DNA from 3 places in the Streptomyces sp. 4N124 genome. Region 2 is predicted to be linked to each of the others. Evidence: riboswitches for the same ligand, from Rfam matches in the RefSeq annotation. Region 2 holds a riboswitch; each other region holds the start of a gene.
The links. A riboswitch is a leader RNA that binds a small molecule or an ion and turns the genes downstream of it on or off. The one in region 2 is predicted to bind cobalamin.
Positions count from the first base shown of each region.

Region 1: it holds a riboswitch for cobalamin, as region 2 does, so the genes downstream of both, metE (5-methyltetrahydropteroyltriglutamate--homocysteine S-methyltransferase) here and ACTWQO_RS38005 (FecCD family ABC transporter permease) in region 2, are expected to answer to the same signal.
Region 3: it holds a riboswitch for cobalamin, as region 2 does, so the genes downstream of both, ACTWQO_RS28705 (cobalamin biosynthesis protein) here and ACTWQO_RS38005 (FecCD family ABC transporter permease) in region 2, are expected to answer to the same signal.

Region 1 covers NZ_JBQQBS010000011.1:29,608-39,119, forward strand. Annotated here, with positions in the region: gene ACTWQO_RS13805 (GMC oxidoreductase) at 1-951, opposite strand, end outside; gene ACTWQO_RS13810 (ROK family protein) at 1,000-2,139, opposite strand; gene ACTWQO_RS13815 (carbohydrate ABC transporter permease) at 2,163-3,044, opposite strand; gene ACTWQO_RS13820 (carbohydrate ABC transporter permease) at 3,041-3,952, opposite strand; gene ACTWQO_RS13825 (extracellular solute-binding protein) at 3,960-5,258, opposite strand; gene metE (5-methyltetrahydropteroyltriglutamate--homocysteine S-methyltransferase) at 5,478-7,799, opposite strand; cobalamin riboswitch at 7,951-8,177, opposite strand; gene ACTWQO_RS13835 (SpoIIE family protein phosphatase) at 8,176-9,512, opposite strand, start outside.
Region 2 covers NZ_JBQQBS010000055.1:31,056-40,567, reverse strand. Annotated here, with positions in the region: gene ACTWQO_RS38060 (metal ABC transporter solute-binding protein, Zn/Mn family) at 1-251, shown strand, start outside; gene ACTWQO_RS38055 (metal ABC transporter ATP-binding protein) at 285-1,067, shown strand; gene ACTWQO_RS38050 (metal ABC transporter permease) at 1,067-1,969, shown strand; gene ACTWQO_RS38045 (Fur family transcriptional regulator) at 2,082-2,498, shown strand; gene ACTWQO_RS38040 (isoprenyl transferase) at 2,538-3,371, opposite strand; gene recO (DNA repair protein RecO) at 3,406-4,152, opposite strand; gene ACTWQO_RS38030 (DUF1266 domain-containing protein) at 4,179-4,793, opposite strand; gene ACTWQO_RS38025 (hypothetical protein) at 4,818-5,033, opposite strand; gene ACTWQO_RS38020 (hypothetical protein) at 5,030-5,236, opposite strand; gene ACTWQO_RS38015 (helix-turn-helix domain-containing protein) at 5,353-6,186, shown strand; gene ACTWQO_RS38010 (DUF397 domain-containing protein) at 6,168-6,356, shown strand; cobalamin riboswitch at 6,354-6,478, shown strand; gene ACTWQO_RS38005 (FecCD family ABC transporter permease) at 6,526-7,578, shown strand; gene ACTWQO_RS38000 (ABC transporter ATP-binding protein) at 7,578-8,345, shown strand; gene ACTWQO_RS37995 (ABC transporter substrate-binding protein) at 8,358-9,350, shown strand; gene ACTWQO_RS37990 (hypothetical protein) at 9,483-9,512, shown strand, end outside.
Region 3 covers NZ_JBQQBS010000032.1:73,020-82,531, reverse strand. Annotated here, with positions in the region: gene ACTWQO_RS28715 (nSTAND1 domain-containing NTPase) at 1-2,269, opposite strand, end outside; gene ACTWQO_RS28710 (CU044_2847 family protein) at 2,253-2,615, opposite strand; cobalamin riboswitch at 2,822-2,961, shown strand; gene ACTWQO_RS28705 (cobalamin biosynthesis protein) at 3,064-4,005, shown strand; gene ACTWQO_RS28700 (cobyric acid synthase) at 4,002-5,513, shown strand; gene cobN (cobaltochelatase subunit CobN) at 5,510-9,166, shown strand; gene ACTWQO_RS28690 (putative cobaltochelatase) at 9,163-9,512, shown strand, end outside.

The DNA of each region.
Region 1 (9,512 bases), on a different contig from region 2:
CAGGGGCAGGGCGTCCAGGGCGAGGCCGAACCGGTCGAGGTCGAGCAGCACGCGGGCGGTGACGAAGGCGTGCTCGTTGAGGTGGCGGCCGAGCGCTTCGGGCCGTATGCCCGAGGCGAACAGCAGCTGCGGGGTGCGCAGCGCGTCGGCGCACACCACCACGGCGGCCGCGCGGAGTTCGGACTCGGCGCCGTCGGCGACCCGACGCAGCCGGGCGCCGGTGATCCGGCCGTCCGGCGCGAGGAGGGACGTCACGAGCGTGCCGGTGACCAAGGTGAAGGCCGGGTCGCCGCTGGTCGCGAGCGGGGGGAAGACCGTCCCGGGAGCGGTGCGGGGCAGGGGGCCCGATGCGGACGCGGTGACGGCCATGGGCATCGGCTGCGGGCCGCGGTCGTCCGGTCCCGTCCCGTCGTACCGTCGACGCAGTACGTCGAGTACCAGTCGGCCGGCCTCCGTCGGACCGATCGGGGAGGGGGTCACCGCGAGCGCCCGGCGCGCGGTGTCCAGATCCGCCGCCCAGCGCGCCGGGTCGCCGAAGTCGAACACCTCGTCTCCCGCGGGCCACGGTGTGGCGGCGGTCCAGTGCACGCCCATGCCGCCCGCGTTCCAGGCGAGCGCCGTCGCGGGCATTGCCTCGGCGTCCTCGCCGAAGGCGAGCGCGTGGAACATGCCGGGCGGCAGATCGGTGAGGCTGCCGGCCACGTCGCGCACCACTTCGGCGCCCGTGTACATGCCCTGGATGCCGGTGGTGACCTGTTCGTTGTGGCGCGACCACAGCACCGGGTCGTCCACGTCGTGCAGATGACGGCCGGGGACCTCGCCGATCGCGGTGCCGCCGTCGACCATCGTGATGCGCAGCGCCGGATCGGTGTCGCGCAGCAGTCGGGCCACGACGGATCCCATGATGCCGCTGCCGACGACGAGGACGTCGGTGCGCGGGGTGTCGGTCAAGGAATGCTCCTGTCTTGCACAAGGGGCCGAGTGAGGGGGCGTACGCGATCACGCACGGGGGATCAGCGGGCCGAACAGCTCGGTGTCCATGCGGTCCAGCGCCAGCTTGACGGCGCCGATCAGCGGGGCGTCGCGGCCCAGGCCGGTGGCGCGCAGCTCGACCGCGGGGGTGCGGGCACGGCGCAACGCCTCGCGCACCCGGGGCAGCAGCACATCGGCCGCGTCCTCCAGACCGCCGCCGAGCACGATCAGTGAGGGTGCGATCGTCCACGACAGGGTGGTGAGGATGGAGGCGATGTTCCTCACGAACTCGTCGACCTCCGCGAGCGCGGTCGCCTCGCCGGAGCGAGCCGCGTCGAACCGGCCGAGTGCGACGCCGCGTTGGGCCGGCTCCGGTGAGGTCAGCCCGGCGACGGGGTGGTTCTCGACCGAGCCCGTCGGCATCGACACCGCTTCGACGATTTCACCGGCGGCGCCGTCGAGACCGCGGTGTACGGCCCCACGGATGAGGATGCCGAGACCGGTGCGGTTCCCGAGCACCGCCCAGACGACGTTGTCGTGGTCGCCGGCCACACCGCGCCAACGCTCCGCGAGGGCACCGAGGTTGGAGTCGTTGTCGGCGAACCAGGGCACAGGGATGCGGTGCGCGAGTTCATCGGGCAGGCGCACGCCTTCCCAGCGCGTCGTGTGCACCAGGCGCCGTACGATTCCGTCGTCGTCGATGGCACCGCCGGCCGCGACCGCACCGGCCCGCAGCCGGTCCTCCGAACCGCCCGCGTCGTCGAGCGCGGCCCGCACCAGCGCCGCGACGTCGTCGAGGGTGACCTGCGGATCCTGGTAGGCGCGCAGCGGTCGGTGCGCGCGGCCGAGGACACGGCCGCGTACGTCGGCGACGGCCGCCGACGCATCCGAGGTGGTGATGCGCACCGCGGCCAGCAGGGCGTGCTCGGCCCGCAGTTCGTACCGCCGGGCGGGGCGCCCGGCACCGCCGCTCGTCGGAACCCGGTCCAGCTCGATCACCCAGCCCGCCTCGACGAGCGAGTCGAGGATCAGCTCGATGGTGCGGCGGGAGAGACCGGCCTGCTCGGCGAGCGCGGTCAACGTCGTCGGCTCGGCCGACACCGCCAGCGCGCGCAGGATGACGGAGGTGTTGACCCGTCGTACGGCGCTCTGGTTCAGGCCGTTCATGCCGGTGGTCGGCGCGGCCCGCGTCACCGCATGCCCGTTCCGGAGATGCCCTGCACGAAGTAGCGCTGCAGGAACAGGAAGAGGACGAGCACGGGCAGCATCACGACGATCGCGCCGGCCAGCATCAGGCCGTAGTCGGTGACGTGTGCCGCGGCCTGACTGGTGGCGGCGAGGCCCACCGGCAGCGTGTAGCTGGACATGCTCTGGGCGACGATGAGTGGCCAGATGAAGTTGTTCCACGAGGTGAGGAACGACATGATCGTGATCGTCGCGACCGCGGGGCCGGCCAGCGGCAGGAAGATCCGGAAGAAGATCCGGAACTCGCCCGCGCCGTCGATCCGCGCCGCTTCGAGGAGTTCGTCGGGAACCGACATCGCGTACTGCCGCATGATGAACACCGACAGCGGCAGTGCCATGCCGGGCAGGGCGATTCCGGCGAGGGTGTCCGCCAGGCCCAGGTCGACGGTGATCACGAACTGCGGGACGAACACCGCGGTGAGCGGAACCATCAGTGCCGCCATGACCGCGCCGAACGCGATCCGCCTGCCCGCGAAGTCGAGCTTGGCGAGCGCGTAGCCGGCGGCCGAGGCCGTCACGATGTTGCCGGCCACCACGAGGGCCGCGACCACGATGCTGTTGACCATGAACCGGCCGAAACCTTCGGTGCTGAACAGCCGTACGAAGTTGTCGAAGGTGACGTCGTGGGGGAGCCAGGCGCCGGGGTCGGAGCGGATCTCGTCGAGACTGCGCAGCGAGCCGCTGATCACCCAGAGGAACGGCAGCATCGTGAGCAGCGCGCACAGCACCAGCGCGCCGTACAGCAGCGGCCGGGAGACGGACCGACGGCGCACGGCGATCCGGCCGGTGGTCAGGTGAGCGTCTTCGAACGCGGCGACGGCGGTCATGTGCGGGACCTCAGCAGTCGGAACTGGACTAGACTCACCACGGCCACGAGCACGAGCATCACGAAGGACGCGGCGGACGACATCCCCAACTCCCCCGCCCCGAACTGGTGGTAGGTGTACAGCGCCACGGACTCGGTGGAACCGAGCGGGCCGCCGTCCGTGAGCAGATACGGCTCGTCGAACACCTGGAGGAAGAAGACGGTCAGCAGCACCGAGACCAGCAGGAGGGTGGGCAGCAGCAGTGGCAGGGTGATGTGCCTCAACTGCCGCCACCGGCCCGCCCCGTCGAGCGCGGCGGCCTCGTACACGTCTCGGGGAATCGCCTGCAGACCGGCGAGGAACAGCACCATCGCGATGCCGAAGTTGCGCCAGATGCCCAGCAGGATGACCACGGGCATGGCCAGGTTCGGGTCGTCCAGCCAGTTCGGTCCGGCGAAGCCGACGGCGCCGAGCACCTTGTTGACGGTGCCGCCGTCGTTGAAGGCGTACTGCCAGATCAGGGCGACCGCCACGACGTTGGTGACGACCGGTGCGAAGAAGACCGTGCGGAACACTCCGCGCAGTCGCCGGATGCCGGAATTCAGCGCCAGGGCCAGCGCGAACCCGGTCCCCATGGTCAGCGGCACGCCGACGGCCACGAAGACGGCGGTGTTCACGAGGTCCCGCAGGAAACTCTGGTCCCGGAACAGCCGGAGATAGTTCTCCACACCCGTGAAGTCGACCGCGAACGGATGCCGCAGATCCGTGCCCCGCAGATCGGTGAGGCTGAACCCGAGCGCGGCGACGGTGGGGAGCGCCGTGTAGAGCAGGAAGACGACGGTGAACGGTGCCAGGAACAGCCAGGCGACAGCCGTTCGCCGGGCGCCGCCGCCCCGGCGGCGGCGCACGTTGACGATGCCGGTGGTCATCCGTGGATCACTCCGCACCGGTGCCGACGCTCTCGGCGTACGCCTGCACGTTCGCGGCGGCCTTCTCCGCGCTCTCCGTGCCCTTGGCCACGGCCTCGATCTCCTTGCCCAGCCGGGTCGCTACCTGCTGCCAGGTGGTCACCTGGGGGAACGCCCGGGTGTTCTTCATCTGCGTGAAGAAGGCGTCCAGCAGCGGCTGGTCCGCGATGGCCGGGTCGTCCCAGGCGGAGATGACGGCCGGCAGCGAGCTGTATGCCTTGTACTGCGCGACCTGGGTGCTCGGCTCCGCGAGGTGGCGGACGAACTTCCAGGACGTGTCCGCGTTGTCGCTGTCGGCGAGTACGCCCCAACTGCCCCCGGCGGAGAAGGAGGCGCCGCTCGAGTCCCCGGCCGGCAGGGGCGCGGTGGCGACGTGGGACGCCGTCCAGCCGTCGTTGCCCGCGGCCTTGTCGAGCTGGCCGATGACCCAAGGGCCCGTGATCATCGAAGCGGTCTTGCCGGAGGTGAAGTACGGCTGGGCGTCCAGGAAGGTGGGCGTGCTGGTGTCGGCGGCGCCCGAGGTGAAGAACGACGCGTTGTACTTGATCGCCTCGGCCATCTCCGGTGTGTCCAGGGTCCACTTGCCGTCGGAGGAGAACAGCGAGCCGCCGGCCTGCCAGGCGTACATCGCGACGTCCTGGCCGTTGAAGTTGTCCCAGCCGATGTCGGCCCCGAGGCCACGTACCGCGCCGGCGTCCTGCATCGCCTTCAGGAAGGGAACCGTGTCCGTCCATGTCGTCGGCGCCTTCACGCCCGCCTTGTCGGCGAGGTCGGAGCGGTAGACGAGCGCGTAGGTGTAGGCGTACCAGGGGACCGTATAGGCCACGTTCTTCGCGACACCGGCGTCCCAGAGACTCTTGAAGAAGCTGCCCTTGTCGACGAGTCCGTCCGGCACGGGCCGCAGGATCGACGGGTCGAGGAACTGCGCCTGCGACTCGGGGAAGAACTGGGCGACATCGGGTCCCTTGCCCGCCGCGACCGCCGACTGGAGCTTGGTGTAGTACTCGCCGTTCGGGATCAGCGTGAAATTGACCTTGACGTCGGGGTTGTCGGCCTTGAAGGGCTCGATGACCTTCTCGAGCACATCGGCGTCGCCCTGGGCGGCCCAGACATCGACGCTGCCGGTGGCCGGAGAGTCGTCGACGGGCTCGGCGGTGCCCGTCGCGGCGGTGTCACCGCCGCGCCCGCAGCCCGCAAGGGCGAAGGTGCAGATGAGCGCTATACCGGCGGTCAGCCGAAGGGCGCCGCGGCGCAGGGAATGGGGCACGCGGGGGCTCCTGTCTCCTGAAGGCACTGAGGGCAGAGGTGCGATTCCAGGAAGGTATGGAGCGCGCATTTCGGCCAAGTGGCGCACCCGTCACGAATAATTTCGGAACTTGTAGCGAAATCCATTCGTCCCGATATGCGCATTCACCTCTGCTGCGGGGTCGTGCGCTGAACCCGGCCGGGGCGCGCGGTGCGGCCCCGGCCGGTGGGAGGCAGGTCGTCAGGGCGTGGGCAGTTCGGCGCGGACCGTGTGGGCCGCGGCGACCAGGTTCTCCAGCGAGGCACGGGTCTCCGGCCAGGCGCGGGTCTTCAGGCCGCAGTCGGGGTTGACCCACAGCCGGTCGGCGGGGATCGCCTTCAGGCCGGTGCGCAGGAGTTCGGCCGCCTCCTCGGCGCTCGGCACGCGCGGGGAGTGGATGTCGTACACGCCGGGTCCGGCCTCGCGCGGATAGCCGTGGCCGGCGAGTTCGCGGGCGACCTGCATATGGGAGCGGGCCGCCTCCAGGCTGATGACGTCCGCGTCGAGGTCGTCGATGGCCTGGACGATGTCGCCGAACTCGGCATAGCACATGTGGGTGTGGATCTGCGTGTCCGGGCGCACGCCGCTGGTGGTGAGGCGGAACGCCTCCGTGGCCCAGGCCAGGTAGGCGCGGTGGTCGGCGGCGCGCAGCGGCAGGGTCTCGCGCAGGGCCGGTTCGTCGACCTGGATCACCGAAGTGCCCGCCGCCTCAAGGTCGTTCACCTCGTCGCGAAGCGCCAGCGCGACCTGTCGGGCCGTCTCGCCGAGCGGCTGGTCGTCGCGGACGAAGGACCAGGCGAGCATGGTGACCGGGCCGGTGAGCATGCCCTTGACGGGGCGCGAGGTGAGGGACTGGGCATACGTCGTCCAGCGCACCGTCATCGGCTCGGGACGGGAGATGTCGCCGGCCAGGATCGGCGGGCGGACGTAGCGGGTGCCGTAGGACTGGACCCAGCCGTGCTGGGTGGCGAGGTAGCCGGTGAGCTGCTCGGCGAAGTACTGGACCATGTCGTTGCGTTCGGGCTCGCCGTGCACCAGGACGTCAAGCCCGGTCTTCTCCTGGAAGGAGATCACCTCCTGGATCTCCGCCCTGATCCGCTCCTCGTAGCCGGCCGTGTCGATCCGGCCCGCTTTCAAGTGCGCGCGTGCCGTGCGCAGTTCGCCGGTCTGCGGGAACGAGCCGATGGTGGTGGTCGGCAGTGGCGGCAGGCCGAGGTGGGCCCGCTGGGCGGCGGCCCGCTCGGCGTACGGCTGGGAGCGGCGGGCGTCGGCCGCGGTGACGGCCGTGGCGCGGTCCCGTACGGCCGGGTCGCGGGTGATGGGGGAGTGGGCGCGGGAGGCCAGGTCGGCGCGGTTGGCGGCGAGTTCGGCGGTGATCGCGTCGGTGCCGTGGGCGAGGCCCTCGGCGAGGGTGACGATCTCGGCGGTCTTCTGCCGGGCGAAGGCGAGCCAGCGCAGGATCTGCGGCTCGATGTCCCGCTCGGCCGCCGTGTCGAGGGGGACGTGCAGCAGGGAGCAGGAGGCCGCGACGTCGACCCGATCGGCCAGGCCCAGCAGGGTGCCGAGCGTGGCGAGCGACGCCGACAGGTCGTTGACCCAGATGTTGCGGCCGTTGACCACGCCGGCGACCAGCCGCTTGCCGGGCAGCCCGCCGACCGCGGCGAGGTCGTCCAGGTTGGCGGCGGCGGCCTCGGTGAAGTCCAGCGCGAGCCCGTCGACCGGGGCCTTGGCCAGCACCGGCAGCGCATCGCCGAGCCGGTCGAAGTACGAGGCGACCAGCAGCCTCGGCCGGCCGGTGAGGGCGCCGAGATCCCGGTACGCCCGCTCGGCGGCGCCCAGTTCGGCCGGGGTGCGGTCCTGGATGAGGGCGGGCTCGTCCAGCGGCACCCACTCGGCGCCGGCGGCGCGCAGGTCGGCGAGGACCTCGGCGTACACCGGCAGCAGCCGGTCGAGGAGGGTGATCGGGTCGAAGTCGGCGGCCACGCCGGGTGCGGGCTTGGCGAGCAGGAGGTAGGTGACGGGGCCGACCAGGACCGGTCGGGCCGCCGTCAGTCCGAGGGCGAGGGCTTCCTTCAGCTCGGTGACCTGCTTGGCGGAGTTCGCGGTGAACACCGTGTCCGGGCCCAACTCCGGCACCAGGTAGTGGTAGTTGGTGTCGAACCACTTCGTCATCTCCAGCGGCGCCACGTCCTGGGTGCCGCGCGCCATGGCGAAGTAGCCGTCCAGGGCGTCCGCTTCGACTGCGGGCCGGTGCCGCTCGGGGATCGCGCCGACCATGACGGTGGTGTCGAGGACGTGGTCGTAGTACGAGAAGTCACCGGTCGGCACCTCGTGGATGCCGGCCCCGGCCAGTTGCCGCCAGTTGCCGCTGCGCAGTTCGGCGGCGGTGGCGCGGAGGGCGTCGGCGGTGACGCGGCCCTTCCAGTAGCCCTCGATCGCCTTCTTCAGTTGCCGGTGCTGTCCCTGGCGGGGGTAGCCGTACACGGTGGCCCGTGCTGCCGCGGCTGCGGGCTTGCCTGTCACGGAGATCTCCTTCGCGAGATGAATCCCTGAGATCCCGGAGACGGGACGAGAACGCGAAGGGTGACCAACCGGACGGCAACGGCCACTGGCCGTTCGCTCGGTGGTACGCCGACCCGCCCTCGAGGTCACCGGGATGTCCGCGCACGAGTGGTTCGCGCACGGGCAGTTGGCAGGTCTTCGGACTCACGGGCACGTCTCGTCGTCGTACGAGGAGACATCTACTGGCCGTCGCTTCCCAGGGCCGTTTCATGGACCCAGTGCGTATGACGGCGGTCGTTCCCGTTCACCGCTGCGGGGCAGTCCCGGAATTTCACCGGGTTCCCTCTTGCGACGCATCCCGCCTGGCTGACGGGGCGAACCAGCTGCGTCGGCCAGCTTAACCCGCGGGAGGCAGTTGCTGCTCGAACCACACAACCTTGCCCGTACTCACCCGAGTTGCTCCCCAGCGCTCTGCCAGCTGGTCGACCAGGAACAGCCCGCGCCCGCCCTCGTCGCTGAGCCGGGCGTGCCGCATCCTCGGCACCGCGGGTGAGTCGTCGCCGACCTCGCAGCGCAGCACGTCCGTGCAGAGCAGCCGCAGGGTGATCGGGCGGGAGGCGAAGCGCACGGCGTTGGCCACCACCTCGCTGACCATCAGCTCGGTGGACTCCAGCAGGTCGTCGAGGTCCCAGCCGTGCAGGGTCCTGCGGGTCAGCCGGCGGGCCTGGCGCGCGGTCTGCGGGCGCGGAGCCATGTACCAGTAGGCGACGGTCTCCGGCAGGATGCCCTCGAACCGGGCCGCGAGCAGCGCGATGTCGTCGTCCCGGCCACCGGCGCCCAGGGTGCCGAGCGCCTGGTCGCACAGGTCTTCCAGGGTCGGCGGCGCGGATTTCGGGCCGGTCGCGCGCAGCCGGCCGCACAGCCGCTCCACGCCGGTCATGACGTCCGAGTCGCGGGACTCGACCAGGCCGTCGGTGTACAGCAGCAGCGTCGCCCCGGTCGGCGCGTGTGTCTCGACGGACTCGAATCCGCCGCTGCCGACACCGATCGGCGCTCCGGGCGGGACGTTCAGCACCTCCACGGTGCCGTCGGGACGCAGCAGCACCGGCGGCAGGTGGCCGGCGCTGGACACGATCAGCCGGTGCAGTACGGGGTCGTACAACGCGTACAGACAAGTCGCCGTGTGCTCGCTGCCCAAGCGCCCCGCCTGCTCGTCGAGGTGGTGCAGCACCTCGTCCGGCGGCAGATCGAGCCCGGCCAGGGTCTGCACGCTGGTCCGCAGCTGGCCCATGATCGCGGCCGAGGTCATGGAGTGGCCCATCACATCGCCGATCACCAGGGCCACGCGGTTGCCGGGCAGTGGGATCGCGTCGTACCAGTCCCCGCCGACCTGCGCGGTCCGCGAGGCCGGCAGATAGCGGCTGGCCAGCCGGACCCCGGGCGGCTCCGGCAGCGACGGCGGGAGCATCGTGCGCTGCAACGTGTCCGCGACGGATGCCTCACGCTCGTACAGCATCGCCTTGTCCAGCCCGAGGGCGGTGTGGGTGGCGAGCTGGGAGGCCACCAGCAGGTCGTCGCCGGTGAAGTCGGGCCGGTCGCGTCCGCGGATCAGGACGACGCTGCCCAGGGCGTGGTTGCGGCCGTGCAGCGGGGCGATGATCAGCCGTCGCCCGGGGGGTGTCGACCAGGGTATGTGCACCCTCCCGAGCAACTCGGCCGCCGCCGAGGCGACGC
Region 2 (9,512 bases):
CGGACAGCGAGCCGAGCGCCGCGCGGATCAAGGAGCTCCAGACCGAGGCGAAGGCCGACGGCGTGACCACCGTCTTCTACGAGACCCTGGTCTCCGACAAGACGGCCAAGACCCTGGCCGACGACGCCGGGCTGAAAACTGATGTACTCGACCCGATCGAGGGCATCACCGACAAGTCCAAGGGCGACGACTACTTCGCGGTCATGCAGGCGAACCTGACGGCCCTGGAGAAGGCGCTCGGCGCGAAGTGACCAGCAGCACCCAGCAGTTCGGAGGCGCACGCCATGACGGCACGTAAAGCCGGCGACCCCGTCATATCCCTGCGGAGCGTGACGGCGGAGCTCGGCTCGCGCCCCGTGCTGCGCGGCATCGACCTCACCGTGGGCCACGGTGAGGTCGTCGCGCTGCTCGGCGCCAACGGCTCCGGCAAGTCGACCGCGGTGCGCACGATCATCGGCCAGGTCCCGGTGTCCGGCGGCGAGATAGAGATCTTCGGCACCCCGCGACGCCGGTTCCGCGACTGGGCGCGGGTCGGCTACGTCCCACAGCGCACGACAGCCGCGGGCGGTGTCCCGGCGACGGTGACCGAGGTCGTCTCCTCGGGCCGCCTCTCCCGCACCCGCTTCGGTGTGCTGCGCAAGACCGACCGGGACGCGATACGGCACGCACTGGAACTGGTCGGCATGGCGGACCGCGCCAAGGACTCCGTCAACGCGCTCTCCGGCGGCCAGCACCAGCGGGTGCTGATCGCCCGCGCGCTCGCCTCCGACCCCGATCTGCTGATCATGGACGAGCCGATGGCGGGCGTCGACCTGGCGAGCCAGGAGGTGCTGGCGCAGACGCTCACGGAGCAGGTCGCAGCCGGTACGACGGTCCTGCTCGTCCTGCATGAACTGGGCGCCCTGGAGCCGCTGATCGACCGCGCGGTCGTCCTGCGCGACGGCTGTGTCCTGCACGACGGCCCGCCCCCGAAGGCGGTCGGCCAGCACGCGCTGCCCGGTCACGACCACGTCCACCCGCACGCGGCGCAGGACGCCGAACCGATCCGCACGGGACTGCTGAGCTGATGGAGATCCTCGACTACGCCTTCATGCAGCGGGCCCTGCTCGCCGCCGTCCTGGTCGGCATCACCGCCCCCGCGATCGGCATCTACCTCGTCCAGCGCCGCCAGGCCCTGATGGGCGACGGCATCGGCCATGTCGCGATGACCGGCGTCGGCCTCGGCTTCCTCCTCTCCACCTCGCCGGTGTGGATGGCGACGGCGGTCGCGGTGATCGGCGCGGTGCTGATGGAGCTGATCCGCTGGTACGGCCGGACCCGCGGCGACATCGCCCTCGCGATGCTCTTCTACGGCGGCATGGCCGGCGGTGTGATGTTGATCAACCTCGCCCCGGGCGGCTCCAACGCCAACCTGAACTCGTACCTCTTCGGCTCGCTCTCCACGGTCTCCGAGGAGGACGTGACGGCGATCTGTCTGCTGGCGGCCTTCGTGGTGCTGGTCACCCTGGGTCTGCGCCGCCAGCTGTTCGCGGTCAGCCAGGACGAGGAGTTCGCGCGGGTCACGGGTCTGCCGGTGCGGGCGCTGAACCTGCTGACGGCGGTCACGGCGGCGGTGACGGTGACGGTCGCGATGCGCGTGGTCGGGCTGCTGCTGGTGTCCGCGCTGATGGTGGTGCCGGTCGCCGCGGCGCAGCAGCTCAGCCGAAGCTTCGCGCTCACGTTCGCCATCGCGGTGGCGATCGGGGTGACCGTGACGATCGGCGGGACGGTGACGTCGTACTACCAGGACGTGCCGCCCGGCGCGACGATCGTGCTGCTGACCATCGGCGCGTTCATCGTGCTGACCGCGACGGCGGCTCCGCTGGCCCGGCGCCGCGCGCGGGCCCTGGCCGCGGCCCACCCCGTGGGAGACCCTGCGGAGTGTGCGATTCCGGCCAGCCGGGAACGGGACGGAAAGGTAGGAGTCTGACCGCGCACATGTCGGGCTGGCACAATGGCCCGGCACGGCAAGCGCAGATGTGAGTCGCTCGGTCGACACCGGCGCAAGCGCCCGGAGGCGACCGAGCAAAAAGGAGGAACCGGTGACGACCGCTGGACAGCCGGTGAAGGGCCGAGCCACCCGGCAGCGTGCCGCCGTGGCGGCGGCGCTCGACGAGGTCGACGAGTTCCGCAGCGCGCAGGACCTGCACGACATGCTGAAGCACAAGGGCGATTCCGTCGGCCTCACCACGGTCTACCGCACCCTGCAGTCCCTCGCCGACGCCGGTGAGGTCGATGTCCTGCGCACCTCCGACGGCGAGTCCGTCTACCGCCGCTGCTCCAGCGGCGAACACCACCACCACCTCGTCTGCCGCGTCTGTGGCAAGGCCGTCGAGGTCGAGGGCCCGGCGGTGGAGAAGTGGGCGGACGCGATCGCCGAGGAGCACGGGTACGTCAACGTGGCGCACACGGTGGAGATCTTCGGCACCTGTGCGGAGTGCGCGGCGGCCAACGGGTAACGCACCTGGGGCGCCCCGCACGGGACGCCCCAGAGCCGTTCACTCCTGCCTGCCCTCCATGGCCAGCAGTTCCTCGTTGGGGATCGCACCGCCGAACCGCCGGTCCCGCGAGGCGAACTCCAGGCACGCGCGCCACAGGTCACGCCGGTCGAAGTCCGGCCACAGCACATCCTGGAAGACCATCTCGGCGTAGGCGCTCTGCCAGAGCAGGTAGTTGGAGGTGCGCTGCTCGCCGCTGGGGCGCAGGAAGAGGTCCACGTCCGGCATGTCCGGGTAGTACAGGTACTTCGCGAAGGTCTTCTCGTTGACCTTGGACGGGTCCAGCCGCCCGGCCTTCACATCCTCCGCCAGCGCCTGCGCGGCGTCCGCGATCTCCGCCCGCCCGCCGTAGTTCATGCAGAAGTACAGGGTCAGCTTGTCGTTGTCCTTGGTCTGCTCCTGGGCGATCTGGAGCTCCTTGGCGACCGACTTCCACAGCTTGGGCATCCGGCCCACCCAGCGCACCCGGACACCCAGTTCGTCGAGCTGGTCGCGGCTCTTGCGGATGAAGTCGCGGTTGAAGTTCATCAGGAAGCGCACCTCGTCGGGCGAGCGCTTCCAGTTCTCGGTGGAGAAGGCGTAGAGCGAGATCGCTCCGACGCCCATCTCGATGGAGCCCTGCAGCACGTCGAGCACGCGCTCGGCGCCGACCTTGTGGCCTTCCGTGCGGGGCAGCCCGCGCTCCTTGGCCCAGCGTCCGTTCCCGTCCATGACGATCGCCACATGGCGGGGGATCAGCTCGCCAGGGAGCTTCGGCGCGCGGGCACCGGACGGGTGCGGTTCCGGTGTCTTGTACTCGCGGCGCTGGCGCCCCAGGAACCCGCGTACGGCCATGTGTTTCTCGTCTCCTCGCTCCGTGCCGGTTTCGCTACTTCTCTACGTACCTGAGTGAGCGCAGCCCGCGCTCCAGGTGCCAGTGCAGGTAGGCGGAGACCAGCCCGCTGCCCTCCCGCACATACCGCGGCTCGCACGCGTCCGCGGTCTCCCAGTCTCCCGTAAGCAGCGCGCCGAGGAGGTCCAGGGTCTGCGGCGAGGGTACGACGCTCCCGCCCACCCGGCAGTCGACGCAGACGGAGCCTCCGGAGGCCACGGAGAAGAACCGGTTCGGCCCGGGCAGCCCGCACTTCGCGCAGTCGCTGAAGCTGGGCGCGTACCCGTTGACGGCGAGCGAGCGGAGCAGGAAGGCGTCCAGGACGAGGTGGGAGGCGTGTTCGCCCCGGGCGAGCGTGCGCAGGGCGCCGACGAGCAGCAGATACTGCTGGACCGCCGGCTCGCCCTCGTGGTCGGTGAAACGCTCGGCGGTCTCCAGCATGGCCGTCCCGGCGGTGTAGCGGGCGTAGTCGCTCACGATCCCGCCACCGTACGGAGCGATCGTCTCGCTCTGTGTGCACAGCGGCAGCCCGCGCCCGACCAGCTCACTCCCCCGCGCGAAGAACTGCACATCCACATGGGAGAAGGGTTCGAGCCGCGCCCCGAACTTCGACTTCGTCCGCCGCACCCCGCGGGCCACGGCGCGTACCCGCCCGTGACCGCGGGTGAGCAGGGTGATGATGCGGTCCGCTTCGCCCAGCTTCTGCGTCCGCAGCACGACCCCGTCGTCCCGGAAGAGACTCATGGGTTCATTCTCGCGTACGCCCTGGGTCAGCGGGTGCGGTCGGGGTGACTGATGGTGTCCCAGGGGGCGAGGTTCCAGGGGCTGGTCTTGTTCGCCGGGTCCAGCAGGCGCCTCAGATGCGCGTCGGACGCCGCCTGCGGGGCGAGGAAGGCGGCGTCCGGCGTGCCCTGGAGTCCGTCCCGCCACACCATCCGCCCGAGCAGATAGTGGTCGGCGTACTCGTTCCAGGAGGCGTACGACCGCACGACCGCCGGGACAAGGCTCTTCAGCGCGGTCCAGGCCTCGTACTCCGAGATCATCCCGCAGCCGAAGCCGCGCCGGGCGATGTCGACGTACAGGGCGGCGTCCCAGGCCATCGGCTCGACGCCGAGCAGCCGGTACGCCTGCACCCGGTATCCGGTACGCGCCAGCCCGCCGAGCCGGCCGACCAGTTGCTCGCGCGAGGTGATCTCCCACTGGTCGGCCAGCCACCGCCGGGCTCTGTCGTCTTCGATCCGCTTGAACGGATACAGAGTCGTCCGCGAGGCGTCCCGGTCCCGGCTCACCGGCGCGCTCAGCGAGACCATCCACAACTGATGCATGGTGAGCGGAACGGGGTACTTGCGCTCCGCCTTCGGCTTGAGCCGGTCCCATATCGCCATGGCGGTGCACCCTAATTCACGCCGTCAAGGCACCTCACCCCGACTGCGGGCGTTGGCGTACGCCGTCGCCGCGCTGAGCCGCTCGGCCGGGGTGGCCCGGCGCACCGCGCCCGGCTCCGCGTCCCACTCCCTGCCGCCGCCGTACGGTCTCAGCTGGACATAGGGCCCCTCATGCCCCATGACGATGCCGAGCCTCCCGTTGCGGGTGTCCACGACATACGACCCGACCGGCGGCCTCACCGCAGAACCGCCGTGAGTCGCTGCGCGGCCTCCACGGAACAGCGGCCCAATTCGACGAGCGGACAGGGCGCCTCCCGCGCGAGACTTGCCGGGTCGATCCGCAGGGACGGCAGAATGATTCCTGCGTTTTTCAATGCTGCCCGCAATTCCTTCACTGCTTCCTCCGCCTCTTCGACGCAGAGCGCCGAGTGCTGTGCCTTCACGTGGTTCCCCTCCCTTTTCGGGTTTTACGCTTCGCAACTCAAGGGTGGCGCACCACATCTACACTCGGCAGGAGTCTGTGCTCTACAAGTGCGGGGCAGTACAAGGGGGTTGAACTGTGGCCAACGGTTCACGTCAGGCGGCATGGGAGTTCTTCGGCACGGAACTGAAGCGGCACCGGGAGGACAGGGGGCTCACTCAGGTCGAGTTGGGGGCGCGCGTCTTCGTCTCGGGCGCCTATATCGGGCAGTTCGAGCAGGCGATTCGAAAGCCGCAGTTGGATATCGCCCAGCGGATTGATGAGGTACTGCAAACCGACGGTATTTTCGAGCGGGCGTGGCGGAAGCTCATCGACGACAAACGGTATGCCGATTACTTTGCGGCCGTCGTGGAACTGGAACGGACGGCAACGAAGATTGCGGAGTTCGCGCCCACTGTGGTGCCGGGCCTGTTGCAGACGGCCGCCTACGCGCGGGCGGTCACCATCGCGGCCAACCCGTTCGTCACCGACGAGTACGTGGAGGAGAAAGTTACGGCCCGCCTGGAGCGCCAGCACATCCTCAAGGACGCTACAAGGCCGGAGTATTGGGTGATCCTGCATGAGGGCGTGCTGCGCAGCCCGGTGGGCGGCCCGGAGGCCATGGCCAAGCAACTGGAGCACATCGCGGCACTGATGCGCGAGCGCAAGGTGTGGGTGACTGTTGTGCCGTTCGCGGCTGGAGCGCATGCGTCGATGGGCGGGTCCCTGAAGCTCATGGAGTTCGAGGACGCACCGCCGGTCGCCTATACAGAGACGGAGTATTCGGGAACGCTCATCGACGACCCGGCCATGGTGAAGCGCACCCAGCGCACATACGATCTGCTCAGGGGCGCCGCACTGTCGCCGTCGGCGTCCCTGGCCCTGCTCGAATCGGCGGCTGAGGACTTCAGACGATGCGCGAGTACGACCTGAGCAACGCCCACTGGCGCAAGAGCAGCTACAGCAACGGCCAAGGCGGCGACTGCGTCGAGGTTGGCGACGAAATCCCCGGCGTCGTACCGGTCCGCGACAGCAAAGTCGCCGACGGCCCCGTCATCCTCCTCGGCGCCACCGCCTGGGCGGCTTTCATCCGCGCCTGCTAGTCTCCCCGAGCCTCCTGCGGGGGAAGTCCGGTGAGAGTCCGGCGCTGACCCGCAACGGTGTGTGCGTGGCCCCCTGGGGCCGACGCGCAAGCCCGATTACCCGCAGGCGGTTTGCCAGCCCATTGACCGCTCGCCGAGGACTGCGAGCCGAGGCGAAGGACCGCCGAGCGTGCGCCCCTCTCCAGGCCGAACACCTGTGCCGCTGTTGGTTGCTGCCCTCGCGATCCTGCTCCTCGTCTCCCTTGTCGCCGGCGTCGGGCTGGGGGCCGCCGGAGTCGGCTGGGGCGACGTCATCCGTTTCCTCGGGGCCGGGTTCACCGGCGGAACCATCCACGCCGCGGACGTGGCGTCGTACACGATCGTCTGGGAGATCCGGCTGCCGCGTGTCGTGCTCGCCGCAGTCGTGGGGGCGGGGCTCGCGACGGTCGGGGTGGCCGTGCAGGCGATGGTGCGCAATGCGCTGGCCGATCCGTTCGTGCTGGGGATCTCGTCCGGTGCCGCTGTGGGGGCCAACGCGGTCATCCTGCTCGGGGCGTTCGCGGGGCTCGGGGTGTGGGCGCTGTCGGTGTCGGCGTTCTGCTCGGCGCTGGTCGCGATGGCGATCGTGTACGCCGTCGCCCGTTCCGCGACGCACGGGCTGACGCCGCTGCGGCTGATCCTGACCGGGACGGCGCTGGCGTACGGCTTCGAGGCGCTGACCACCGTGATGGTGTTCGGCGCGGCCAGGGGCGAGGCGGCCCGGTCGGCGATGATGTGGCTGCTGGGGAGTCTGGGCGGGGCGACGTGGCCACGGGTGCCGATCGCCGCCGTGACCGTCGTCGCCGGGTGGGTGTGGCTGCGGTGGCGGGCGGAGGCCCTGAACGCGCTGGCGATGGGGGACGAGACGTCGGCGACGCTGGGCGTGCAGCCCGGGCGGTTGCGGCGGGAGTTGTTCCTCGTCACGGCGGCTGTGACCGGGACCGTGGTGGCGGTCAGCGGGGCGATCGGGTTCGTCGGGCTGATGGTGCCGCATGTCGTACGGATGCTGGTGGGCGCTGATCACCGGCGGGTGCTGGCCGTCGCGCCGCTCGCCGGGGCCGTACTGCTGGTGTGGGCGGATGTGCTGTCCCGGCTGCTGCTGGCGCCCGCGGAATTGCCGGTCGGGGTGATCACTGCGGTGGTCGGCGTCCCGGCCTTCCTGCTGCTGATGCGGCGCGGCGGCTATGCGTTCGGGGGGCGCTGATGCGGCTCGATGTGGAGGGCGTGACGGTCGAGGCGGCCGGGAAGCGGCTCGTCGACGAGATCAAGCTCACCGTGGACAGCGGGGCGTTCGTGGGGCTCGTCGGGCCCAATGGGAGCGGGAAGTCGACGCTGCTGAGGTGCGTGTACCGGGCGCTGCGGCCGGCTGCCGGGGTCGTACGGCTGGACGGGGACGACGTACACACGCTGGATCCTCGCGCCGCCGCGCGGCGCCTCGCCGCGCTGCCGCAGGAGTCGTCCTCGGAGTTCGACTTCACCGTCGCCGAGGTGGTCGGGATGGGGCGGCTGCCGCACCGGGACCGTACGGCGGCCGAGGACCGGGCGATCTGCGCGGAGGCGATGCGGTCCACCGGCGTGGACCATCTGGCCGACCGTGGCTTCCTGGCCCTGTCGGGCGGGGAGCGGCAACGCGTGCTCATCGCACGGGCGTTGGCCCAGCGCCCCCAGGTGCTGGTCCTTGACGAACCGACCAACCACCTCGACATCGCCCACCAGTTGGACGTGCTGTCCCTGGTCCGGGCAAGCGGCCTGACGGTGCTGGCCGCGCTGCACGACCTCAACCTGGCCGCCGCGCACTGCGATCTGCTGTACGTCGTCTCGGCGGGCCGGATCGTCGCAGCCGGGCCGCCGCACGACGTCCTGCGCCCGGACCTGCTCGCCGAGGTGTTCGGCGTGCGCGCGCATCCCGTCCGGCATCCGGAGACGGGTGCCGTGCAGTTGCTCTTCGACCTTCTCCCGCCGTCGGATTAAGGAACTCCCCGCATGCGTAAGCCCGTTGTTGCCGCCACTCTCTGCCTCGCCGCCCTCGCCACGGGCTGCGGTGCCGAGGTCGAGCCCTCGCCGGACTCGAAGGCCGCGGCGTCCGTCACCCTCACCAACTGCGGGCGCAATGTGACATACCACAGGGTCCCGGAGCGGGTCGTCACCAACGATGTCGGGATCACCGAGCTGATGTTCGCGCTCGGCCTGGAGGACCGGATGGCCGGGTTCGCGATGCCCGACGACAAGGGAGACCTGGACGCGGTGCCGTGGAAGGACGGCTACGACAAGGTGAAGTGGCTGTCGAAGGACCAGCTCACCAAGGAGAACGTCCTCGACGCCCGCGCCGACTGGGTCTTCGCCGGCTGGAACTACGGCTTCCGCGAGGACAGCGACTTCACCCCGGACGCCCTGCGCAAGCTCGGCATCTCCTCGTACATCCTCACCGAGTCCTGCCGCAACGGCCGTACGGAGACCTCGCGGGGCATCATGCCGCCGCTGGACGCGCTGTACGAGGACCTCACCAACCTGGGCAAGCTGTTCGGCGTGGAGAAGCGGGCGGCGGCGCTGATCTCCGGCTTCAAACGCGAGGTGGCGGAGGTGAAGGCCAAGGCTCCGTCCGATTCCCCCAAGGTCTTCCTCTACGACAGCGGCGAGGACCAGCCCTTCACCTCCGGCCGCTACGCCGCGCCCGACCAGATCATCAGCGAGGCCGGCGGCAGCAACGTGATGCACGACCTCAAGGACTCCTGGACGACGGTCGGCTGGGAGACCGTGGTGGAACGCAACCCCGACGTGATCGTGATCTGCGACTACGGGGACGTGAGCGCGGAGCAGAAGAAGAAGTTCCTGCTGTCCTACGCCCCGCTGCGGAATGTCTCCGCCATCAAGCACAAGCGGATCTTCACCCTCGACTACGTCGACCTGGTGGAGAGTCCGCGGAACCCGTCCGCGATCGCCCGCCTCGGGGAGTACCTGCGGACGACGACGCCCTGACCCGGAGGCCGGGACCGGTCCCGGCTCGCCCGTGGTCGAATCTGCGCCCGTCAGCAGTACAGGTCACGGAACGCGGAGAGTCGGATGAGAAGTCGAAGTCCGGTACGTGCAGGTGTCGTCGCTCTGGCTGCAGTGGCTCTGTTGGCCGCGTGCACCTCAGGC
Region 3 (9,512 bases), on a different contig from region 2:
TCAGTCGCCCATCCACGGACGCAGCGGCATGAAGCACTTCCCCCTCGGGGAACATCCGCTGCACCCTGGTCGCCCGCGACAACGGCAACGCGGTTCGTGTCACCGCCTGCCGCGCCTCTGGCACATCGCTGGTCCGGCGCGCGCTGAGCGCCAGCAAGGCCGCCGCCACCGGGTCCTTTGCAGCGCGGCTCTCGGCATAGCCTGCCAGCCTGCGCGCGGCCTCCCGCTGATCGTTCTCCTTCCCACCCTGGATGAGCACAAAGGACACGAGGCTCAGCCCAGCCACGAGGGCCACAAGGCAGGACACCAGAGTGATCGCGGTACGTCCCCGTCGCACCGAACGTCTGTGATGCTGCCGGCTCAGGCGGATGAACTCGCTCTCCTCCGTGGAGAGTTCCGCCGGCCGCTGCGCCGCGCGGGTCTTCGCGGCGGTCAGCTCCTGTCCACGCAGCAGCAAGTCGTTGTGGCGTCCGCTGTCCTCCCACTCCCGCAAGCGGCCCCGCAGCTTCTCGTGCCAGGCGAGGAAGGCGCGTGACTCGTCGAGCCAGCCGCGCAACGTCGGCCACTTCCGTACGAGCGCCTCATGGGCCAGCGCCACCGTCTCCTTCCCCGAGCTGTCACATGAGATGACCAGGAGACGGGTCCCGGCCAGCGCTTGGGCGGCGGCACGGAGTTCGGGTGGGAGTTGGCCGAAGGCCCGGGCCACACGGGCGTACTCCTTGCCTCCGACCGGACGGGCCAGGCGTTCGAAGAGGCGGCGGGCCGTCGTCTCGTCCGGGCCGTCCGGAGTCTTGCAGACCTGGGCCAGTTGTTGGTCCGCATACCGGGACAACGCCCCTTCGACGCCGCCGATCTCCCGGTACGCGGCGTGCGTGAGGCGGCCGTGCTGCCGACGGTCCCAGAGTTCGGCGAGGGCGAACTCCACCAGAGGAAGGGCGCCGGGCTCGCCGCCCGCGTCGGAGACGAGCAGTTCCGGCAGGCCCGGTTCGAACTCCACGCCCGGGATGGCGTCGATGGGGCGGCGGACCACCTCGTCCAACTGGGCCGGGGTCATCGGCGCAACCATCTGGACCGTGCCGCTGAGCGCCTCGGCGTGTCCACCGGTGACGAGTTCCTCGAGAGAAGCGGAGCGCAGGGTGGCCAGGACGCGGAGGCGGCGCCCCGCCGGGTGTGCGGCGCGGGCCATCGGCAGCAGCACATCGAGCAGGGCGCGGGCGTCGGAGGGACGCGCCCCCACCGTCTCCTCGAACTGGTCGAGGAGGATGACATGGCCTGCCGTCCCGGCCAGTTCGAGGATCCGCGCACCGAGCAGGGTGGCCGTTTCCGGATCGCGGCCCAGCCGTTGTGCCAGGTCGCGTGCCGGTGGGAACTGCCCACCGACCGCCTCTGCCAGAGTCCGCACGGGATCCGTGTCCGGCTGGCCCGCGAAGTCCGTCACCGTGTGGCCGGCGGACCTGAGCAGGGGGAGCACCCCCGCCCGGACCAACGACGACTTCCCCACCCCCGATGCCCCGGCCACGGGAACGAAGGGGTGCGCGCGGAGGGCCTCGGCGATCCGTTCGCTCTCCGCCCGCCGGGCGAAGAACACCCCCGCGTCCTCCTCCCGGAAGGATTCGAGGCCCCGGAAGGGACAGGCCAGGTGCGCAGGTTCCAGCCCGAGCAGCAGCGCGGTGGGGATGAGGTACGCGGTCGTCGCCCCGGAGCCGACGTCCGCGGCCACCGTCATGCCGACCACACCGCCCTGCTCGATGTCCCAGACCGGCGCCCCGCTGAAGCCCTGTCCGACGGGCAGCCCGCGACGGGACTCGGTGGGCTCCATGGAGGTCCAGCCCCTGCCGACGGGAGCCCGGAGCCGGCCGTGCGCCCATAGGCCATGGTCGTCGGAGCGCAAGGGGAAGCCCAGCACTCGGAACCGGTGGTCCCAGACCGCCGTACCGCCCGCGAAACGCACCGGAGTGGTTCCGGGGACGATGGCCTCCAAGGCCAGTAGCGCGATGTCACCCCCGCCGTCCCCGGCGACCGGCCGCCAGTGCGTCACCGTCGCCGTCAGCCGGGCCGAGGGCGGGGTCAGCAAGGGGAAGTCGAGGGTCACCGGTGCGGCGGGCGGGGCCGGATCGGTGTCGGACGTGCCCAGCGCGTTCGCCACCACATGGGCGCAGGTGCACAGCGTCCGCTCGGCGATCAGGAAACCGCTGCCCGTGACCTCTCCGTCGCCGTTCCAGAACCGTGCGATCCCCCGCGTGAGTTCGTCGTCAGACGGCAGCGTCATCATCACGCTGCCCCGGGATGTCGGTTCGGTCCGGATTCGGCCATTCCATGGTGACCGTGAAGTGCGCCTCGGTGGAGCCCCGTGCCACCACGACCCCCGCCTCGGCGCTGAGCGTGATCCCGAACTCCACGGTCACCGAGCCGGGCGGTCTCGGCAGCCCCTGCGCACCGTCCAGTACGGCGCCGAGGGCAGGACGTACCCGGCCCAGCGCCTGCTGGAGAGTTTCGGCCGCGCCGGCGACCACTCCGCCACGGGACACCCGCTGCACTCCGGCCGGGCCGTCGCCCGCCACCTCCAGCAGCACGATCTGCCCGTCATCCAGCAGCATTTCGCCCACGTACGTCACCGCGCGTCCCCTCCCGCGTCCGTTGCGCCCCCTATGGCGCGTACGTGATATTCCAGAATCTCACCCTCCGTGATCACAAGCCGGATCATCGAATGCCGCCCGCCCGAGGGGAATGCACCACGAGTCACCCACAGCGCACCGGTCGGCGTGGTAGCGATGTGGGCTTCTGCACACTCTCCCCGCGCAGGTCAACGGCAAGTTGACGGCCCTTCCAACCCCGTGGTGGACTGCCGGGGCCATGTACGGCGGCAGAAGAGGAAGCCGGTGTGAGTCCGGCGCGGTCCCGCCACTGTCACCGGGGTAGAAAGCCCCGGGAGCCAGGAACTCTCGCCGCCGGTCTCGTCGAACCAGGGCGTGGACACCCTGAGTGAGGACATATCGCGATGCTCGGCTGCCGTTCGAGGTTCAGTACCAGGTCTCTGTCTGACCCCGCGGTCGGCTGAGCTCCATGCCCGCCGATCGCGACTTCGCGTACGGCGCCGCCGCCGGACTCCTCGGCGACCTGCTGCTCGGCGATCCGCGCCGGGGGCATCCGGTCGCCGCGTTCGGGCGGGTCGCCGGGGCCGTGGAAAAGGTGTTGTGGCGCGACCATCGCGGGTGGGGCGCGCTGCACACCGCCGTGTGCGCCGGTGGCGCCGTGGCCGTCGGGGCGCTCGCCGCTCGTGTCGTGCGTACGTCTCCCACCGCATCCGCCGCCCTGACCGGCGCCGCCACCTGGGCGGTCGTCGGGGGGACTTCGCTCGCCCGGGAGGCGCGGGGCATCGGGCGTGCGCTGGAGGCTGGGGACGTCGAGGGGGCTCGGGCGCGGCTGCCGCATCTGTGCGGGCGGGATCCGCAGGCGCTGGATGCGGACGGGATCGCCCGGGCCGTGGTGGAGTCCGTCGCCGAGAACACCTCCGATGCCGTCGTGGGGGCGCTGGTGTGGGGCGCTGTGGGTGGCGTTCCCGGGCTCGTGGGGTTCCGGGCCGTGAACACGCTCGACGCCATGGTGGGGCACAAGTCGCCCAAGTACCGGCGGTACGGCTGGGCTTCGGCCCGGCTCGACGACGTGGCGGGGTGGCCGGGATCGCGGCTGACCGCCGTACTCGCCACCGTCGCCGGCGGTGACCCCCGTGCAGCCGTACGAGCCTGGCGTGCCGATGCCGCCCAGCACCCCAGCCCCAACGCCGGGCCCGTGGAGGCCTCGTTCGCGGGGGCGCTCGGCGTGCGGCTGGGCGGGACCCTGTCGTACGGCGGACGGGTCGAGCACCGGCCCGTGCTGAACGGGGCCGGGCGCACCGTCGGTACGCAGGACATCGAAGCGGCCGTACGGCTGTCCAGGCGCGTCGGCTGGCTCGCGCTCGGCGTCTGTGTCGCCGCGCGCCGCATCGTGAAGGGGCGTACCTCATGACAGGCGGTGGACTCCTCGTCGCCGGCACCACCTCCGACGCCGGCAAGAGCGTCGTCACCGCCGGGATCTGCCGGTGGTTGGTGCGGCAGGGGGTCAAGGTCGCGCCGTTCAAGGCGCAGAACATGTCCCTCAATTCGTTCGTGACCCGGGAGGGCGCGGAGATCGGGCGGGCGCAGGCCATGCAGGCGCAGGCCTGTCGCGTCGAGCCGACCGCGTTGATGAATCCCGTGCTGCTCAAGCCCGGTGGCGAACAGAGCAGTCAGGTCGTGCTCATGGGGAAGCCCGTGGGGGAGCTGAGTGCGCGGGGGTATCACGGGGGGCGGCAGGAGCGGCTGCTCGGTACCGTGCTCGACTGTCTTGCCGAGTTGCGGGGCACGTATGACGCGGTGATCTGTGAGGGGGCCGGCTCTCCGGCCGAGATCAATCTGCGGCGGACCGACATCGTCAACATGGGCATCGCCCGTAATGCCGGGCTGCCTGTGCTTGTGGTGGGTGACATCGACCGCGGTGGTGTCTTCGCCTCCTTCTTCGGGACCGTGGCGCTGCTTTCGCCCGAGGACCAGGCACTCGTCGCCGGGTTCCTCGTCAACAAGTTCCGGGGCGACGTCAGCCTGTTGGAGCCCGGCCTCGACATGCTGCACGACCTCACGGGGCGGCGGACGTACGGCGTCCTGCCCTTCCGGCACGGCCTCGGGATCGATGAGGAGGACGGGCTGCGGGTCTCTCTGCGGGGGGCGGTGAGGGAGTCCACGGTCTCCTCCCCCGTCGGCGCTGACGTGCTGCGGGTCGCCGTCTGCGCCGTCCCGCTCATGTCCAACTTCACCGACGTCGACGCCCTCGCCGCCGAACCCGGCGTCGTGGTGCGGTTCGTGGACCGGCCGGAGGAGCTGGCGGACGCGGACCTGGTGGTGATCCCGGGTACCCGGGGGACCGTCCGCGCGCTGGAGTGGCTGCGGGAGCGGGGCCTCGCGGACGCCCTCGTGCGGAGGTCCGCCGAGCAGCGGCCCATCCTCGGTATCTGCGGTGGATTCCAGGTCCTCGGCGAGCACATCGAGGACGAGGTCGAGAGCCGGCGCGGGCAGGTCGAGGGCCTCGGGGTGCTGCCCGTCCGCGTGCGGTTCGCGCGGGAGAAGACCCTCACCCGGCCCGCCGGTGAGGCTCTCGGCGAGCGCGTCGAGGGGTACGAGATCCACCACGGGGTCGCCGAAGTCGGCGGCGGGGAACCCTTCTTGGACGGCTGCCGGGTCGGCCAGACCTGGGGTACGCACTGGCACGGCTCGTTGGAGTCGGACGGTTTCCGGCGGGCCTTCCTGCGTGAGGTGGCCGCCGCCGCGGGCCGCCGTTTCGTACCGGCCCCCGACACTTCGTTCGCCGCGCTGCGCGAGGAGCAGCTCGACCGGCTCGGCGATCTGATCGAACAGCACGCGGACACGGACGCGCTCTGGCGGCTCATCGAGTCGGGCGCGCCGCAAGGACTGCCTTTCATTCCACCGGGAGCGCCCGCATGAGCACAGTGTTGTTGTTGTCGACCGCCGACACGGATCTGTTGGCGGCCCGGGCCGCTTCCGGTGCCGACTACCGGATCGGCAACCCGACCCGCGTGGACGTCGACCAGGAACTCCCGAGCCTTGTCGAGGGCGCGGACATCGCCGTCGTACGGCTGCTGGGCGGCAAACGGGCCTGGGAGGACGGGCTCGCCGCGCTCAAGGCGTCCGGTGTTCCCACCGTGCTGCTCGGTGGAGAGGCCGTGCCCGACGCGGAGTTGATGGCCGAGTCCTCCGTGCCCGCGGGTGTGGTGGCGGAGGCGCTGCGGTACCTCGTCGAGGGCGGGCCCGCCAACCTCACCGAGCTGGCGCGGTTCCTGTCCGACACCGTGCTGCTGACGGGTGAGGGGTTCGTCGAGCCGCAGAAGATGCCGGAGTACGGCGTCCACGGCGAGCGTCCTCTGGTCGCAGGCCGGCCCACCGTCGGCGTGCTCTTCTACCGGGCGCATGAGCTCAGCGGCAACACCTCCTTCGTCGACACCTTGTGTGACGCCATCGAGGCGCGGGGCGTCAACGCCCTTCCCGTGTACTGCGGTTCGCTGCGCGGGGCCGACGCCGGGCTGTACGAGATCCTCGCGAAGGCCGACGCCCTGATCGCCACCGTCCTCGCCGCCGGCGGCACGCACGCCTCGCAGGCCTCGGCCGGCGGCGACGAGGAGGCCTGGGACATCGGGGCGCTCGCCGACCTCGATGTGCCGGTGCTGCAAGGACTTTGTCTTACGTCGTCGAAGGCGGCCTGGGACGAGTCCGACGCCGCCCTCTCCCCCATGGACGCCGCGATGCAGGTCGCGATCCCGGAATTCGACGGGCGGCTCATCACGGTTCCCTTCTCCTTCAAGGAGCAGGGCCCGGACGACGTCCCCGTGTACGTCGCCGACCCCGAGCGAGCCGCGCGGGTCGCCGGGATCGCCGTACGACATGCGAAGTTGAAGCACAAGGCCAACGCCGACAAGAAGCTCGCGCTCGTCTTCACCGCGTACCCGACGAAGCACTCGCGCGTGGGCAACGCGGTCGGCCTCGACACGCCCGCCTCGGCAATTCAGGTGCTGGACGCCCTGAAGGATGCCGGATACAGCCTCACCGAATACCCCGACAACGGCGACGAGTTGATCCACCGGCTCATCGAGGCCGGCGGACACGACGTCGAGTGGCTGACCGAGGACCAGCTGGCCTCCGCGCCCGCGCGCGTCCCGCTCGCCGACTATCAGGCGTGGTTCGGCAAGCTGGACCCGGAACTCAAGGACGCGATGCTGGAGGCGTGGGGTGAGCCGCCTGGCTCGCTGTACGTCGACGGGGACGACATCGTGCTCGCCTCGCTCCAGTTCGGGAACGTCGTCGTGATGATCCAGCCGCCGCGCGGCTTCGGCGAGAACCCGATCGCGATCTATCACGACCCGGACATGCCGCCGTCCCACCACTACATGGCCGCGTACAGGTGGCTGGAGAACAGCTTCGGCGCCGACGCCATCGTGCACATGGGCAAGCACGGCACGATGGAGTGGCTGCCGGGCAAGGGGCTCGGGCTCAGCGGAGGCTGCGCGCCGGACGCCGTGCTCGGTGAACTCCCGCTGATCTACCCGTTCATCGTCAACGACCCGGGCGAGGGCACCCAGGCCAAGCGCCGCGGCCATGCCACCGTCGTCGACCACCTCGTACCGCCGATGGCCCGTGCCGACACGTACGGCGACCTGGCCAAGCTGGAGCAGCTGCTCGACGAGTACGCGCTCGTCTCCGACCTGGACCCGACGAAGGCTCCGGCGGTCCGGGCGCAGATCTGGACGCTGGTGAAGGCGGCCGAGCTGCACCACGACCTGCATGTGGACGACCAGCCGGACGACGACGCGTTCGACGAGTTCGTCATGCACATCGACGGCTATCTGTGCGAGATCAAGGACGTGCAGATCCGCGACGGGCTGCACATCCTGGGCGGCGGCCCGGTCGGCGAGCCGCGCGTGAACCTGGTGCTCGCCGTGCTGCGCGCCTCGCAGGTGTGGGGCGGCCAGGCGAACGCCCTGCCAGGGCTCAGGGCTTCCCTCGCGGCCCATTTCGGGCTCAGCGAGAAGGAGTTGCTGGCCGAGCCGGGGGCTCCGTTGAAGGTTCCGGTCGAGCTGTCGGACCTCGTGGATGGTCCCTCCCGTTCCGCCGCCGACGCGATCGACCTGCTGGAGCAGCTGTGCCGGCGGATGGCGGAGGGGATGGAGGAGCGCGACTGGGCGGTCTCGGCGGCCCGTTCCCTGGTCGCCGACGTCCTCGGCACCGAACTCCCGGACGCCGTGGCCGTGTTGGAGTTCGCCTGCACCGAGGTCGTGCCCCGGCTCGCCCGTACCACCGACGAGATCGGGCACATCCTCAAGGCCCTCGACGGCGGCTACGTCCCGGCGGGCCCCTCCGGCTCCCCCACCCGCGGGCTCGTCAACGTCCTGCCGACCGGCCGCAACTTCTACTCCGTCGACCCCAAGGCCATCCCGTCGAGGCTGAGTTGGGAGGTCGGGCAGTCCCTTGCTGACTCGCTGGTGCAGCGGTATCTCCAGGACTCCGGGGAGTACCCGAAGTCCGTGGGCCTGACGGTCTGGGGTACGTCCGCCATGCGCACCCAGGGCGACGACATCGCCGAGATCCTCGCGCTGCTGGGCTGCCGACCGGTGTGGGACGACGCCTCGCGCCGCGTGACCGGCTTCGAGATCGTGCCCCTCACCGAGCTGGGCCGTCCTCGCATCGACGTCACGGTCCGCATCTCCGGCTTCTTCCGGGACGCGTTCCCGCACGTGGTCGGGCTGATCGACGACGCCGTACGCAAGGTCGCCGAGCTGGACGAGCCCGCCGACCAGAACTACGTGAAGGCGCACTCCGACGCGGACACCGCCGAGCACGGTGACCGACGGCGCGCGACGGCCCGTATCTTCGGCTCGAAGCCGGGTGCGTACGGCGCCGGATTGCTCCCGCTCATCGACGCCCGCAACTGGCGCTCCGACGCCGACCTCGCCGAGGTGTACGCCGTCTGGGGCGGCTACGCCTACGGGCGCGGGCTGGACGGGCGGGCGGCGCGCGGGGACATGGAGACGGCGTTCAGGCGGATCGCCGTCGCCGCCAAGAACGTCGACACGCGCGAGCACGACCTCGTCGACGCCGACGACTACTTCCAGTACCACGGCGGCATGGTCGCCATGGTGCGCCATCTGACGGGCACCAGCCCCGAGGCCTACGTCGGCGACTCCGCCACCCCCGACCAGGTCAAGACCCGCACCCTCGGCGAGGAGACGCACCGCGTCTTCCGCGCCCGTGTCGTCAACCCGCGCTGGATGGCGGCGATGCGGCGGCACGGCTACAAGGGTGCCTTCGAGATGGCGGCCACCGTCGACTATCTCTTCGGCTACGACGCGACGGCCGGGGTCGTGGACGACTGGATGTACGAGAAGCTGAGCGCGGAGTACGTCTTCGACCCGGAGAACCGGGACTTCATGAAGAAGTCCAACCCGTGGGCGCTGCGCGGCATCACCGAGCGGCTGCTCGAAGCGGCCGACCGTGGACTGTGGGCGGAGCCCGACGCGGACACGCTGGAGCGGCTGCGGGCCACCTACCTGGAGCTCGAAGGCGACCTGGAGGGCGACGACCAGTGAGTACTCCCTTTCCTTTCACGGCCGTCGTCGGCCAGGACGATCTGCGGCTCGCGCTGCTGCTGAACGCCGTGTCCCCGGCGGTGGGCGGTGTGCTGGTGCGCGGCGAGAAGGGCACGGCCAAGTCGACGGCGGTGCGGGCGCTTTCGGTGCTGCTGCCGGAGGTGGACGTGGTCGCCGGGTGCCGTTTCTCCTGCGATCCGGGCGCGCCCGACCCGGGCTGCCCCGACGGTCCGCACGAGACCGGCAGCGGGACCACGCGCCCCGCGCGCATGGTCGAGCTGCCCGTCGGCGCCTCCGAGGACCGGCTCGTCGGCGCGCTCGACATCGAGCGGGCGCTGGCGGAAGG